One region of the Micrococcus sp. Alg238-R198 genome, then DNA from elsewhere that is predicted to be linked to it. Evidence: predicted binding sites of a transcription regulator. Region 1 holds the regulator's gene; the other holds the start of a gene.
What was found. Region 1 encodes LexA, which represses DNA repair genes until DNA is damaged. Its sites were predicted from a motif close to TCGAACANNTGTTCGA; they were not measured.
Positions count from the first base shown of each region.

Region 2: a site for LexA is predicted at 2,282-2,297, ahead of G6R13_RS02195 (DUF6504 family protein). Genes of this name have one in related genera too.

Region 1 covers NZ_UNRH01000001.1:356,343-360,755, reverse strand. Annotated here, with positions in the region: gene G6R13_RS01635 (ATP-dependent DNA helicase) at 1-1,482, shown strand, start outside; gene lexA (transcriptional repressor LexA) at 1,526-2,242, opposite strand; gene G6R13_RS01625 (LysM peptidoglycan-binding domain-containing protein) at 2,534-2,908, shown strand; gene G6R13_RS01620 (histidinol-phosphate transaminase) at 2,952-4,073, shown strand; gene hisB (imidazoleglycerol-phosphate dehydratase HisB) at 4,255-4,413, shown strand, end outside.
Region 2 covers NZ_UNRH01000002.1:33,488-37,900, forward strand. Annotated here, with positions in the region: gene dnaE (DNA polymerase III subunit alpha) at 1-1,828, opposite strand, end outside; gene G6R13_RS02195 (DUF6504 family protein) at 1,825-2,151, opposite strand; gene G6R13_RS02200 (DUF6318 family protein) at 2,627-3,370, shown strand; gene G6R13_RS02205 (PKD domain-containing protein) at 3,850-4,320, shown strand; gene G6R13_RS02210 (hypothetical protein) at 4,389-4,413, opposite strand, start outside.

The DNA.
Region 1 (4,413 bases):
CGGCAGGTCTCCGTCACCGCGGTCGACTGCCTCGGCGCGTCCCGCTGCCCCCAGGCCGAGGAGTGCTTCTCCGAGCGTGCCCGCGCGGACGCGGCGGACGCGGACGTCGTGGTCACCAACCACGCGATGCTCGCCATCAGCGCCTTCGAGGGGCTCGCGGTGCTGCCGGCGTACTCGGCCGTCGTCGTGGACGAGGCCCACGAGCTGCAGGACCGGGTGACCGGTGCGGTCACCGGGCAGCTGTCCGGGTCGATCGTGCACGGCGCGGCCACCTCGCTGCGCCGCCACACCACGGTGGCCGTGGAGGACCTGATCGAGGCCGGGGCGGCCCTGGACCGCGCGTTCACGGACACCCCGTCCGGCCTGATCGCCGCGGGCCCGGACGAGGTGCAGGAGCAGGCCCTCACCGGCGTCCTCACCGCCGCGCGTCAGTGCCTGTCCGACCTCGGCCAGGACAAGGACAAGGAGGCCGACGCCGACGGCGGACGGCAGATGGCGCGCTCGCGGATCCTCGAGGTCCTCGAGGTGGTGGAGCGCATGCTCGCGGCCCGGCCCGAGGCCGACTTCCCCGAGGTGCTGTGGGCCACCCGCCCCGGCCACTTCGAGCCCGGCGTGGGCTGGCAGCCGGGGGACGAGACCGACCCGCCCCAGCTCTACGTGGCCCCGCTCTCGGTGGCCGGCAAGCTGCGGGAGGGCCTGTTCGGCAAGGCGACGACGGTGCTCACCTCCGCCACGCTCACCGTGGGCTCGGGGGAGCGCCGGTTCGACTCGGTGGCCGGCGACGTGGGCCTGGCCGGCCCGGACGCCCCGAAGTTCGAGGCCCTCGACGTCGGCAGCCCCTTCGACTACCCGCGTCAGGGGGTGCTCTACGTGGCCCGGCACCTGCCCCGGCCCGGCCGGACGGCCTCGCCCGAGTCCCTGGATGAGCTCGAGGCGCTCCTGAGGGCGTCGCGGGGCGGGGCCCTCGGCCTGTTCTCCTCGCGCCGGGCGGCCGAGGACGCCGCCGCCGAGATGCGCCGTCGGCTCGGGCCGAAGACCACGATCCTGTGCCAGGGGGACGCGACCCTCTCCGCCCTCGTGCGCCAGTTCTCCGAGGAGCCGGACACGTCCCTGTTCGGGACCATGAGCCTGTGGCAGGGCGTGGACGTGCCGGGGAACTCGCTGCGGCTCGTGGTGATCGACCGCATCCCGTTCCCGCGGCCGGACGACCCGCTCTCCCAGGCCCGCACCCGGGACGTCGCCCGGCACGGCGGCAACGGGTTCATGCGGATCTCCGCCACGCATGCGGCCGTGCGCATGGCCCAGGGCGCCGGGCGCCTCGTGCGCTCCGTGACGGACCGCGGCGTGGTGGCCGTGCTGGACCCCCGCCTGGCCACCGAGCGGTACGGCGGCTACATCACGAGCGCCCTGCCGGACTTCTGGCGCACCACGGACCGCGACGTCGTCCGCGGGGTGCTGGCACGGCTCGCCTCGGGCGATTGACCTCGCTCGGCCTCGGGCCGTCGGCCCGGCCGGAGGGAGCGGGTCAGAGCGAACGCAGGACCGTGACGACCCGCCCCATCACGGTGGCGTGATCGCCGAGGATGGGCTCGTAGGCCGTGTTCTGGGGGAGGAGCCAGGTGTGCCCGTCGCGGCGGCGGAAGGTCTTCACGGTGGCCTCGTCGTCGAGGAGGGCCGCGACGATGTCGCCATTCTCCGCCGTGTCCTGCCGGCGCACCACCACCCAGTCGCCGTCGCAGATCGCGGCGTCCACCATCGAGTCGCCCGTGACGCGCAGCATGAACAGCTCGCCCTCGCCCGTGAGGCGTCGCGGGATCGCCATGACGTCCTCGACCTGCTGCTCAGCCAGGACCGGGCCGCCCGCCGCGATGCGGCCGACCCAGGGGACCGGCACGCTGTCCGCCTCGTCTGCGCCGGTGTGCCACGCGGGGATCGCGGAGACCCGCGACGACGGCGCAGCGGTGGGGGAGGCGGCCTCGCCCAGCGGGGTGCCGTCCACGTCGAGCAGCACCTCGAGGGCACGCGGGCGTCCGGGGTCGCGCCGGATGTAGCCGTGCCGCTCGAGACGGCCCAGCTGGTGCGTGACGGAGGAGAGCGAGGCCAGGCCCGCGGCGTCGCCGATCTCGCGCATGGAGGGCGGGTAGCCGTGGTCGGCGATCGCGTCCCGGATGGTCTGCACGATCCGCCGCTGGCGGTCGGTGAGCGGCGCGCGCGCCGCCGGCTGATCGTCGGTGGTGCTCATGGCTGCCGTCCGTTCTCCCGGGGTGATGGTGGCCGGACTCGTGTTCCGGCGTCCGGCTGCCGTCCGGACGCTTACCGTGTCCGCCCCCGCTGGTTGCCTGTGTCTTGGCGGTCCCGGGGCGTTCCGGGGCGTCCGTGCATGGCCTCGAGCCTAGAGGAGAGCCGCCTCTCCTTCAAAGATATGTTCGATCTCGTCGTGGCATGTCTCGAACACCTGTGCTAGAAAGGCATTCGAACGGATTCGAACACATGTTCGATCACCTGGAGGGCATCCGCCCCGGAGGAGGACACCATGACGCTCACCACCGCCCAGTTCGCCGGCTCGCCCGCGACGGCGCGGCCGCGTCCGGCCACCATCCGTCTGACCCGCCGCGGCCGCCTCGTGCTGCGGGGGATCCCCGTGATCGCCGCGGCCGTGGCCGCCACGCTGGCGGCCGCCTTCTTCCTGGGTGTGCTGCTGTCGCCCGCCGCGGTGTCCGCGGACACCGCGGGGCCCGCCACCCAGTCCGTCACGGTCATGCCCGGGGACAGCCTGTGGACCATCGCCACCACGGTGGCTCCGGAGGCGGACGTCTACGAGGTGATCGCCACGATCGACGAGCTCAACGGGCTCGAGGGCCGGGCCCCCGCGCCGGGCGAGGAGCTGTTCGTCCCGGCCACGCGGTGACGCACGGCGGGCCTCGCCCTCCACGCTTCCTAGACTGGCGGCCATGACCGACCTCAGCTCTCTGCCCCTGCGTGAGAACCTCCGCGGCCTGAGCCCCTACGGCGCCCCCCAGCTGGACGTGCCGTACATGCTCAACACCAACGAGAACACGCATCCGGTGCCGGAGGAGGTCGCCGCCGCCATCGCCGAGCGGGTCGCGGCCGTCGCCGGGGGGCTGAACCGCTACCCGGACCGCGAGTTCACGGGGCTGCGACGTGCGCTCGCCGGCTACCTCGGCCACGGCCTCACGGCGGACCACGTGTGGGCCGGCAACGGCTCCAACGAGATCCTGCAGCAGATCCTCCAGGCCTTCGGCGGCCCCGGGCGGACACTGCTGAGCTTCCTGCCCTCGTACTCCATGTACCCGCTGCTGGCCGGCGGCACGGACACCGTGTTCGTGGACGGCGGCCGTGCCGAAGACCACACCCTCAGCGCCGAGCACGCGGCGGCCATGGTGCGGGAGCACCGTCCGCACGTCGTCTTCCTGGCCTCGCCCAACAACCCGACGGGCACCGCCCTGGACCTGGCGACCATCGAGGCCGTGTACGCCGCGCAGGCGCAGAACGAGGCCGCCGGCGGGCCCGGCGCCATGGTCGTCGTGGACGAGGCCTACGCGGAGTTCGCCCTCGCCGGCACCCGCTCCGCCCTCACCCTCCTGCCCGGCCGTGAGCGGCTGATCGTCACGCGCACCATGTCCAAGGCGTTCGCCCTGGCCGGCGCGCGCCTGGGCTACCTGGCCGCGGACCCCGCCGTCGCCGACGCCCTGCGCCTGGTGCGCCTGCCGTACCACCTCTCCGCGGTCACGCAGGCCACGGCGGAGGCCGCCCTCGATCACGTGGACGCGCTGCTGCGCACCGTGGAGGACATCAAGGCCCAGCGCGACCGCATCGTCTCCACCCTGCGCGGCCTGGGACTGAGGCCCTCGGTGTCCGACTCGAACTTCGTCTTCTTCGGTCACCTCGAGGACGCGTCCGACGTGTGGCGCCGCCTGCTCGACCGCGGCGTCCTCGTGCGGGACGTCGGCATCCCGCACCACCTGCGCGTCACCGCCGGCACCGAGGCGGAGACGACGGCGTTCCTCACCGCTCTCGCGGAGGTCCTCGGCGAGACCGGGGACCGGTCCTGAGGCGTCACCGGAGTCTCGGCGTCCGCCCGGCTCCCTAGGATAGGGACAGCGCGCGCGGCGCCCCGGCCCGCCGGCACCGGCCGCGCGCACCCGCATCCCCCCGCACCCGTCCCGGACCGGTGCGGACCCAGCCCGAGGAGGACCCGTGGCAGCCGAGTTGATCTCCGGACGCCGTGCGCGCATGACGCGCACCACGAGCGAGTCGGACGTGTACGTCGAGATGGATCTGGACGGCACCGGCCGCGCTGAGATCTCCACCACCGTGCCGTTCTACGACCACATGCTCACCGCGCTGTCCCGGCACTCCCAGATCGACCTGACGGTCCGTGCCACCGGGGAC
Region 2 (4,413 bases), on a different contig from region 1:
GGATGTCGAGCTTGAGGAAGCCCATGGGGTCCATGTCGTGCTTGTCGAACTGGCTCATGGGCAGGCCCATGCCGGAGGGCTGGACGGGGGTGCGGTGCAGCAGGGCGGCGTCGCCGAGGATGACGCCGCAGGGGTGCATGGAGATGTGGCGGGGCAGGCGGTCGAGGCGTTCGGTGAGGTCGACGAGCAGGTCCAGCTGGCGGTCGCCCTCGGCGCGGCCGGACTCGATGCGGCGGGAGAGGCCGCCGAGTTCGGGCATGCGCTGGAGGGCCTCGCGGAAGTTCGAGGCGGAGAAGCGCCAGAGCTGCTTGGCGATGGCGTCCACCTCGGGTTCGGGCATGCCGAGGGCGAGGCCGGCGTCGCGGACGGCGCCGCGGGCCCGGTAGGCGTTCTGCATGCTCATGAGGGTGGTGCGCTCGGCGCCGAAGCGCTCGACGACGGCATGGTAGATCTCGTGGCGGCGGGCGGACTCCACGTCGATGTCGATGTCCGGGAGGGTGGAGCGGTCGGTGGAGAGGAAGCGCTCCATGATCAGGCCGTTGGCCATGGGGTCGACATGGGAGATCCGCAGGGCGTGGTTGACGAGGGAGGAGGCGCCGGAGCCGCGGGCGGCCACGCGGATGCCCATGCCCTCGATGAGGTCGACGACGGCGGCCACGGTGAGGAAGTAGGAGGAGAAGCCGAGTCGGGTGATGATGCCGAGCTCGTGTTCGGCGCGGTCCTGCAGGTCCCGGGCCGCCTGGCTGGTGCCGGGGAGGCCTCCCCCGGTGTGGAGGTGGGGGTAGCGGGCGAGGAGGCCGGTGCGGGTGCGCTCGCGCAGCACGTGCTCCGGGGGGCCGTCGATGCCGATGACGGCGGCCTCGGGGACGCGGGGCACGCCCCAGCCGAGGTCGGTCTCGGGGTCGAGCGCGCAGGCCTCGGCGAGGCGGCGGGTGGCCTCGAGCAGGGGGGCAGGGCGGTCGTCGGCGGCGGCGGCGACCTCGTGGGCGATGCGGTGCATGGCGGCGGTGGACTTGAGCCAGCCCTGCCCGTTGGGTTGCAGGTCGTGGAGGGCGTCGAGGGAGCTGAGGGCACGGACGGCGTCGAGGACGTCCGCGGTGGCGGCACCGTCCGGGGCCGCGTAGCGCACGGCGTTGGTCAGGACGGCGGGGATGCGGGCCTGGCGGGCGGCGCGGAGGGTCTTCACGGCGTGCCCGGTGTCGAGGCGGCGGCCGGGGGCGGAGAGGTGGGTGACGACGTCGGCGTGGGGGCTGCCTGCGGGCAGGGCCGCCTTCCAGCGGTGCAGGGCGGCGAGGCCGGCCGCGTACCGGCGGCGGGCCAGGTGGCGGCCGACGTCCGAGTCCGGGCCGAGGAGGACGAACAGCTCGGGGGTGGACGGGTTGTCCCGGTTGGCGGCGGTGGGGACTCGGCCGGCCGCCGCGGCGGCGAGCTCGGCGACGCTGGCCCAGGGGCTGCCGCCTGCCGCTCCCCCGGTGGTGCGGGCGTGGGCGGCGGAGACGAGCTCGCACAGGGAGCGGTAGCCGGAGCCGTGGCAGCCTCCTCGGGCGAGCACGACCACGCGGCCGGCGTCCTCGTCCTCGCTCCACCGGACGGCCAGGTCCACGCCCACGATCGGGGTGATGCCGTGGCGCAGGCAGGCGCCCACGTGCTTGGCCATGCCGTAGAGCCCGTCCCGGTCGGTGCAGGCCAGCAGGTCCATGTCCGCGGCCGCGGCGGCGGCCACGAGGTCCTCGGGCCAGCTGACCCCATGGTGGGCGCTGAACGCGGAGGCGACGTGCAGGTGGGCGAAGGGTGCGGCGGTGCGTCCGGCCGCGGCGGCCTGGCTCATGCCGACCGCCTCAGGTCCTGGGCGTGCTCGTGGACGCGCACGAGCCGCCACCGGCCGGAGTCCAGGTGGTGGGCGACGTCGAGGGTCTGCAGGGGCGCGGCGCCGGCCCGGGCCAGGCGGACCTGCAGCCGCCACATCTCGTGGTCGACGAGACCGGCGCCGCGGCCCTTCTCCGCGCGGACCTCCTCCGCCCACCAGCGGCGCCGCTCGAACCAGCGCACGGGGCGCTCTGCGAGGACGTAGTCCCGCCCGTTCCAGCGCAGCCCCTGCGGGGTGCCGTCTGCCCCGCACTCCACCGCCACCGACTGTGTGAGGACTCCCATTCTGCTTCTCTCCCTGTGCACTGCTGACCGGACCGACGACGGGGTGCCGTCGGGCGATGGGAGCGCGGCCCGTCCGGCGGACCGGACGCGGGGAAGAAGTGGGAAGGTGGGGCCGCACCCCCGATCGTACTCGAACATGTGTTCGAATGCGATGAGTGCGAAGGTAGGGTGGCCGCCGGACACGTTAAGGACGCATCGCCCCGAGACGAGCGAGGCCGGGAACGCCCTTTTCGTGAGACCGGCTGGCCGAGTCCTGGCCGGGGACCTCGAATCCGACCCTGGAGCGCACATGCACGAGAAAATCGTCTCTTGGGCCGGAAGAAGTGCGTCGGCACGGCCCTGTGGACAATGCGAGCAGGACCACAATCCGTCTGCGTATACTCCGAACCAACCGGGCCTCGCATGCCACGGGCACCGCGCTGCGGGATCAGCGCGGGAGGCGCGGACACACGACGGACGTCCAGTTGGAGGGGAAATGTCTCTCACCGCACCCGGGCGCGCCCTGCGCCGCCACCGATTCGCCCAGGCCGGCACGCTCAGCGTGGCCTTGGCGCTCGCACTGACCGCCTGCGGCGGGCAGTCCGAGCCCGCCGAGTCGTCGACGACGTCGCCCTCGTCCGCCAAGCCCGCCGTCGAGACGTCCGCGCCCGCGAGCACGAGCGAGACCGCGAGCACGAGCGAGACCGCGGGCGTCAGCTCATCCCCCATGGCCACGGAGAGCGGGTCCGGCGAATACGTGCCCGCGTCTGCCGACGGTCCCGCTCAGAACGTGCCCAAGCCGGAGATGCCCGCCGCCATGAAGGAAGAGACCAAGGAGGGCGCCGAGGCGGCGATTCGCTATTTCTGGGACGTGCACTACTACGCCGAGCAGACCGGAGACACGGAACTCCTCGACTCTCTCTACAGCGAGTATTGCGAGTTCTGCCAGTTCAGCTCGAACGACCTGCAAATGATCTACAAAGACGGGGGGTGGTACACCGGCACTGAGGTACAGATCGATTCGATTCTGACTCATCGATCCGAAACCGGGTATGTCTCGACACTCCTTGTCACTACGGGCACAGGAACGGGATACACCAAGGGCGGGGTTGTTCCCGAGAACGGAGATGTTGAAGCGGCCTCCAAGCAGCCTTGGATCGCGGAGGTCTCGTTTAACCCCGAATCTTCACACTGGATTGTTGATGAGATGTCATATGAAGGTTCGATCGGATCTAACTGATGGGGCGCACCTGGATTGTATTAGTGGCATTATTGATCAGCCTCCTATTCGTGCCTACCACTGCCGCCGCCACCCCTTCACACGCACGAGACATCGAGTCGTGCACTTCTTCGAAGAGCCACTACTCAATAAATAAAAAGGGCATTGCGGCGAATAAGAGATGCTCAGATAGACACTCAGCAACCTCGAGTTCAGTTGTTGCAACTGATTACTCAGCGACCGCCGCCCGCCCGGACCCACACCTAGAGCACAAAACGGTCAGTGCATGCTTCTCGGGGCAGCTGGGCAATCCGGATTTCGAGAGTTGTCGAGAGCAAGAGGCGAACTTCTGCCCCGAGGGTTCGTGGATCCGGGCGCAGACCGTAGACACTCGTCAGCCTGATGCTAATCCCGCCTATGGCGCCCCTAAATGTTGGACGGCCAAGGCCTCCAGCAACGGCGCCCCGCCCGTCTCCATCGACGAGGTCCGCACGCTCCTCGTGCTGGAGCCTGAGATCCGGTCGGACAATGGCGGACGCGGGATCCGCAATGCGGAGACCAACTTCTACGCAGACGCCGAGACACGCACGCTCGTCACCACCCTCAACGGGGTCGAGGTCGAACTCCGCGCCACGCCGGTGAGCTTCCACTGGGACTACGGGGACGGCTCCCCCACCAAGACCACCTCGGTCGCAGGCCAGAGCCAGCCGGAGTTCAACGTCCCCACCCCCACGAGCCACGTGTACGAGGACACCGGGCAGTACACGGTCCGCCTCACCACCGTCTACATCGGCGAATACCGGGAGGCCGGGGGCGAGTGGGTGCTCATCCCGGGCACCATCAGCCTCGACTCGGCCCCTGTCACCGCGAATATCTGGCGCACCATCACCCGCAATGTCGCCGATGACTGCAGCGTCGACTCCTCAGCCTGGGGCTGCACCGGCCCCATCGAATCCGCTCCGGCCGGCTGAGCACAGACCGCGGGGCGGCCGACGGTCTCCCGTCCACCGCCCCGCGGCCCCCTCGTCGGCCGGGTGTGTCAGACCCGGCGCACCCGCCCCCGG